3 regions of the Streptococcus sp. D7B5 genome follow, and region 3 is predicted to be linked to each of the others. Evidence: predicted binding sites of a transcription regulator. Region 3 holds the regulator's gene; each other region holds the start of a gene.
The links. Region 3 encodes NrdR, which represses ribonucleotide reductase genes. Its sites were predicted from a motif close to ACACNATATATNGTGT; they were not measured.

Region 1 (2,271 bases), 690 kb from region 3:
ATGGTTAAAATAGCTTTTTGAATTTCACGCTCAAAACGATTGGTTCCCAGACCAAAACCGAGCGAAGTAAAAGGTGTTTGGCCATTTGAAGTGAAGAGAGTGTTGATTTCATACTCGAGAGATTGCATGGCATCGTAGATGTCTTTTTGGGTTTTCTTCCAAGCATAATCTTCCCGTTTGTCAGGCAAGACCCACTCTTCCGCATCTTTGAGGTGTTTTTGGTAATTCTTCTCCGCATACGGAGCCAAGACTTCATCGATACGGTCAGCTGAGCAACCCCCGTACTGGCTAGAAGCAACATTGGCGATGATTTGTGAAATTTGAGCTGTCGCAGTCTGGATAGACTTGGGACTCTCTACCTCTGCATTTCCAATCTTAAAACCATTTTCCAGCATGCCTTTAAAATCAATCAAACAGCAGTTGGTCATCGGAGTGTAGGGGCTGTAGTCCAAGTCATGATAGTGGATATCCCCTTTTTGGTGAGCATTAGCTACGTGCTTAGGAAGCATTTGTAGCCCGATTGATTTCCCAACAATCCCTGCTGTCAAATCACGTTGGGTGTTGAAGACATCGCTGTCTTTATTAGCATTTTCATTAACAACTGCTTGATCTTTATTGAGAAGTTTATGGATACTAAAGTTGATATCTGTCGCTTTTGAGCGCTCAAAATCCCTTTGTGTCCGATAAGTGATATACTCCTCAGCCAGCGCATACTCTTTGGCTTCAAGGAGTTCATGTTCTACGACATTTTGAATTTCGTAAATCTTGACACCTTGAGGGAAGCGGCTGTGAATTTCCGTCACGATTCTTTCAACTAGACCATTTAGGCGTTTTTCTACTAGAGGCGTAACGTCCATAACCTTTTCCGCCGCCTTGTGGAGAGCCTTGTCAATCTTGTCTACATCAAACACCACACGTCTACCATCTCGTTTTTCAACGAACAAGGTGGGAACGGTTGCAAGCTTTTCTTCTAATACAATCATATCCATGCTCTTTTCTAAAATATTGTTGAATTGTTTATATTCAGTATTATACCACTCTAAAAATAAAAATCAATATCTTGTGTTAAAAATCCTAAAAATTTTAAAATTCCACAAGATATTGATTTTTTGTTATTTTGATTTATATAGTTTGAACTCGCTAGTATCTGTCTGAACAAGCTCATAGTTTTCACTGATCCAGCTCTCTACATCTGACCACAAGGCAACTTTTTGATTGACCACAATCATCTTCGGTTGATTCTCTTTCAGGTCATTCATCAGTTTAGTTTTATTTTCATCGCTTGCAGTATAGAGTGTTGGAGTTGATAGAGAAGTTGGCGCCAAGCGCTCACTGGTACGGTAGAAATCAGGACGATCATCCCAAGCATAGACACGATCCTCAGAACTCGTTTGTTGTTTAACCACGCTAGCAAGACGGTCTCTCTCCTGATAAGTCGCTGGGTGCGAAAGGTAGCGACTCACGATAGGAAGAACAATAAGGTAGGCAAGGGCAATCAGTGGTAGATAGAAATTTCCTTTAAGGAAAGAAGTTTGTTTCTCACGTCTTCTTCTACGACGACCGCCTCCATCCGAAACATCTTCCTTGATTCCTGTCAGAAGGAGCAAGACCAAGAAAGGAATTAGCACCACAAGACGAGTACCGTTGATAGGTTCTTTGGAGAGAATCAAGATTCCCAAAGAAACCAACAATCCCAAGCTAGCAGCAATTGAGAGGGCATATTGCTTGGCTGGTTTTGACTGGAACAAGCCTGTAAAGAGCAAGACAAGGGAACCTAATCCAATAGCAAGCAAACCGTAGAAGGCTGCATTTTCAAGCAAATGCGAATTTGAAAAGAGGCTAAGAGTATTTACCGGATACAAGGTCTGGCTAATGGCATCTCCAAAACTACCTGTCCACACTGTATAGTAGCCTAAAGGATAGAATAAGAGTGAAAATCCTAGGGCTGACGCAAAGAACTGATATAAGCCATGAACAAAGTGACCTTTAGCTAGATTATAGCCGATGATGCCCAAGGCCAGTACAGCCGCAAACAAGACGGTTGGGATTGGCGCAAGGAAGAAAGCGAGAGCAAGGCTCATCCCCACTCGTACAAATCCTTTATCATCCTTTGGAAAAGCTAGATAATTTGTAACGATACTCAATGAATAAAATAGGAAAGGCAGGGCTAGCAAGAGAGCATAACCGCCACCAAAAGCGAGGCCCGCTACAAGCAAGTATAGAATAAAGACAACTCGCTTCGCTTCATTTTCTTGGCCGACAAGAGTATCC
Region 2 (2,271 bases), 520 kb from region 3:
CGTCGCGGATATCCGCAGCGCGTTCTTGCATGTATGGGTTGTCTTCCATGCCTTCAAAGATAGTGATAAACATGTCTGTTACTTCTTTCAGACCTGCTTCTGCATTCACTTTCTTCGCACGGATTGTTTCCTTGATTTGGCTGATCATTTCTGGGTCAGCAAGAACCATTAAGTGAGCGTCAAAAACTTGAGCTGCTTCTTCACCGAGCGTACCTACTGCTTTCTCGCGAATAACAGAAAGCTCGTCTTGTGATGCCTGTAGAGCGGCATCAAGGCGAGCTTCTTCTGCGTTTGTATCTTCGACTGTAATAGTCTCAAATGACAAATCCGGTTGAACGAGTAGATATGCTTTTGCAACTGCAACACCGTCAGATGCTGCGATTCCTTTAAGCATTTCTGTCATTTTCCTTATGCCAATCCTTCTTTTTCCATAGTTTCAGTGATAGCAGCGATTGCGTCGTCAGCATCTGCACCTTCAGCTGAAATTGTAACGTCAGCACCTTGGCCAACACCAAGACTCATAACACCCATGATAGATTTAAGGTTTACTGATTTACCTTTGTATTCAAGAGTGATATCTGAAGCAAATTTGCTAGCTGTTTGAACCAACAATGTTGCTGGACGTGCGTGAATACCTGTTTCTGCCACTACGTGGAAATCTTTAGAAGCCATAGTTTGACTCTCCTTTAGTTATTTCTTTTTTGGATTATATGTGATAACCCTTACAAGACTGTATTATATCACCTTCTAGATAATTTTTCAAGTATTTTATGGACTTTCTTCTATTTCCTTTCTGATAACTTGCTGAAAATCTTCTATTTATCTTACCAATATACAGTATATAGTTTTTTTGTTTTGATAAACTTTGATAGTTCAATGAAAAACCAATTTTACACTCTGACAAAACACTATATCTTGTGCTTTGTTTTTGAAACTGTAACTTTTTAGCACAAGATTTAGTTTAAAAAGTTTGACAAAGTTTTTTTTTCTGATATACTAAGAAAGTAATCAATTTTGAAAGAGGAGTTACGAAAATGGTAACCGTTTATTCTAAAAACAACTGTGTCCAATGTAAGATGACCAAGCGTTTCTTGGACAGCAACAATGTCGCTTATCGTGAGATTAATCTTGACGAGCAACCTGAGTACATCGATCAAGTTAAAGAGCTCGGTTTCAGCGCAGCTCCTATTATCCAAACACCAACTGAAGTTTTTTCAGGTTTCCAACCAGGAAAACTAAAACAGTTAGCATAATCTTAGTACATCATCCAGAAGAAACTGCTTCTAGGGCTAACTTAGAAGCCTTTCTTTTGTAATTAGATAAGGGAAATTTTATGGGATTAAAACATCTTGAGGACGTGACCTACTTCCGTCTCAATAACGAAATCAACCGTCCTGTTAATGGACAAATCATGCTTCATAAAGATAAAGAAGCCTTGGATGCCTTCTTTAAAGAAAATGTAGTTCCAAACACTATGGTTTTTGATTCAATCACTGATAAAATCAACTACCTCATTGAACACAACTACATCGAAACTGCATTTCTCAAGAAATACCGTCCAGAGTTTTTGGAAGAATTGCATCAATTTATCAAAGACCAAAACTTCCAATTCAAATCATTCATGGCTGCCTATAAGTTTTACAACCAGTATGCCTTGAAGACTAATGACGGTGAATATTACCTTGAAAGCATGGAAGACCGTGTCTTCTTTAACGCACTTTATTTTGCTGATGGTGATGAAGCTGTTGCGATTGATATTGCCAATGAAATCATCCATCAACGCTACCAACCTGCTACTCCTTCCTTCTTGAACGCTGGTCGTGCTCGCCGTGGGGAGTTGGTATCTTGCTTCTTGATTCAAGTAACGGATGACATGAACTCTATCGGACGTTCCATCAACTCTGCCCTCCAGCTTTCTCGTATCGGTGGTGGTGTGGGAATTACCCTCAGCAACCTTCGCGAAGCGGGTGCACCTATCAAAGGTTATGAAGGAGCTGCTTCTGGTGTCGTTCCAGTTATGAAACTCTTCGAGGACAGTTTCTCTTACTCCAACCAATTGGGTCAACGTCAAGGGGCTGGTGTAGTCTACCTCAACGTCTTTCATCCAGATATCATCGCCTTCCTTTCAACCAAGAAAGAAAATGCCGATGAAAAAGTTCGTGTGAAGACCCTCTCACTTGGAGTTGTGGTACCAGATAAATTCTACGAATTGGCTCGTAAAAATGAAGAAATGTACCTCTTCAGCCCTTACTCTGTAGAGCTTGAGTATGG
Region 3 (2,271 bases):
TTGACATTGGCCGAATCAACCTTGTTAAAGGTTAGAAGCAAGACGATATTGATGACTTCATCCAACAAGCCTAAAGACGCCATCTGATGAAGGAGTTCTCTTTCACTTTGGGTGATGTTCCCCTTACGCGTTTGCTTGATTTCAGCTAAAAAATGCAGGGGAGTTTTATTTTTGGCTTCCCTGATAATGGTCATTTCTTTGGGGCTAAAGTCAGAAGAAACCTGCTTTTGCGATATCTTTTCACGCATGCGTTTGACTGAAATAACCTGAGCCACCGCTGTCGCCTTAGCTAATTGATAGGTTTCAAACCAGGTCCATTTTTTTTCATCTGCGATGGCGAATAATTCCAAAACATCCGCCTGCTCGTCTTCAAAACGCAAGCCATCTCGAGCCATCAGCCGCTGGAAATGTTCCAAGTCAAAATCATTTTTTAACTTGCTTTTAGACTCGCTTGGGGTCACTTCTTCGGTCAGGGTTGGAAAGACTTGGCTCAAAGAAACAGAGAGTGCTTCTCCCTCATTTGGAGCCTGCTTCATAGCAGAAACAGCTGTATCCCCAATCTTTTTCTCTAATAATCTGCTATAGACAGAATGGCTTAGAAATTCTTGACTGGAGAGGGGAGAATGAAGCTGCAATTCATAAGTTTCCCCCTTCTGATAAAGGGTCAACAAATCCAAGGCAGATAAGACTTTAAAGGATTGGAGCAAGGTCGGCATGCCGAAGTTTAAGTGATTGAGGATGTGGGAAAAGAGATGCTCCTTTTGCCCACCATCCCAAAAGGTAATGGTATATAGATAGAGGCTCAGTGCCTCCTGACCGATAATCGGGAGGTAGCACTGCACCAGAGAAGAGGTATCTTGCGACACCCGATTATTCTTTATAAAAGAAAAACGGTCATTTGGCTTCATCTATTTTTCCTTTTTCTTTTTAGAGGACTGGGTGATTTGCTGGAGCAGACTCTCCAACTCACTCACATCCTTAAAGCTACGATAAACACTGGCAAAACGAACATAGGTAATCTCATCCAGCTCCGCCAATTCTTCCATGACTAAAGAACCAATATATTCACTTTGGATCTCATTCTCACTGCGACTACGGAGTTTTTGCTCGATGCGATTGACCACCATGCCGATTTCATCACTTGAAACAGGACGTTTCTGGGCTGAGCGGATAATCCCATTAAAGATTTTATCTCTCGAAAACTGCTCTCGCGTACCGTCTTTTTTGACGACAACCAGCGTTCTTTCTTCTACTCGTTCATAGGTTGTAAAACGATGCTGACACTCGTCGCACTCGCGTCTTCGGCGGATGGTATTTCCTTCTTCGGCTTGTCGACTATCAACAACACTAGACTTGGTAGCCCCACATTTTGGACAACGCATGCATTTCCCTCCTTGTCGTTTTCTTTTCATTATACCATTTTTTGAGCAATTCCCAAAACAATTCTTATTTTTACTTGACAAGTTTTTTTGTTTTATTGTATTATTTAATTAGAACAAGAAAGACAAAGAAAGGAGACTATGATGTCCTGGTCATTTGATAATACAAAACCGATTTATTTACAGATTATGGAAAAAATCAAACTACAGATTGTTTCCCATGAGCTGGAACCCAACCAACAGCTCCCTACCGTGAGAGATTTGGCGAGCGAGGCTGGGGTCAATCCTAATACCATTCAGCGCGCCTTGTCTGACCTCGAACGTGAAGGATTTGTATACAGCAAGCGGACAACTGGTCGATTTGTCACCGAGGATTTGGACCTCATCCTTCAGTCCCGCAAACAACTTTCCGAGGAGCAGCTACAACAATTCGTCTCTTGCATGCTTCAATTTGGCTACAAAAAAGAAGAACTGCCAAATGTATTAAGCGACTATATTAAAGGAGTTTAAGACTATGACACTACTAGCACTTGAAAATGTAACAAAATCATATGGAGCAACTGCGGCACTTGACAATATCTCTCTTGAGATTTCGGCTGGAAAAATTGTTGGTCTCCTCGGCCCAAATGGATCTGGAAAAACGACCTTAATCAAACTGATCAATGGCCTTCTTCAGCCTGATAAAGGACGTGTTCTCATTAACGGATTGGATCCAAGTCCTGCTACAAAGGCGATTGTCTCTTACCTTCCTGACACAACTTATCTCAATGAAGAGATGAAGGTCAAGGATGCTCTAACCTATTTTAAAACCTTCTATCAGGATTTCAATCTCGAAAGAGCCCAACACTTGCTAGCTGATCTTGGTATTGATGAGAATAGTCGCCTCAAGAAA

Region 1: a site for NrdR is predicted at 1,051-1,066, ahead of nrdD (anaerobic ribonucleoside-triphosphate reductase). Genes of this name have one in related genera too.
Region 2: a site for NrdR is predicted at 906-921, ahead of nrdH (glutaredoxin-like protein NrdH). Genes of this name have one in related genera too.

What each region holds. Positions count from the first base shown of each region.
Region 1 is NZ_CP121467.1:1,635,607-1,637,877, reverse strand. It holds gene nrdD (anaerobic ribonucleoside-triphosphate reductase) at 1-983, opposite strand, end outside; gene P8P68_RS07950 (hypothetical protein) at 1,113-2,271, opposite strand, start outside.
Region 2 is NZ_CP121467.1:421,026-423,296, reverse strand. It holds gene ptsP (phosphoenolpyruvate--protein phosphotransferase) at 1-403, opposite strand, end outside; gene P8P68_RS02035 (phosphocarrier protein HPr) at 409-672, opposite strand; gene nrdH (glutaredoxin-like protein NrdH) at 1,035-1,253, shown strand; gene nrdE (class 1b ribonucleoside-diphosphate reductase subunit alpha) at 1,334-2,271, shown strand, end outside.
Region 3 is NZ_CP121467.1:941,801-944,071, forward strand. It holds gene P8P68_RS04485 (DnaD domain protein) at 1-908, opposite strand, end outside; gene nrdR (transcriptional regulator NrdR) at 909-1,382, opposite strand; gene P8P68_RS04495 (GntR family transcriptional regulator) at 1,524-1,889, shown strand; gene P8P68_RS04500 (ABC transporter ATP-binding protein) at 1,894-2,271, shown strand, end outside.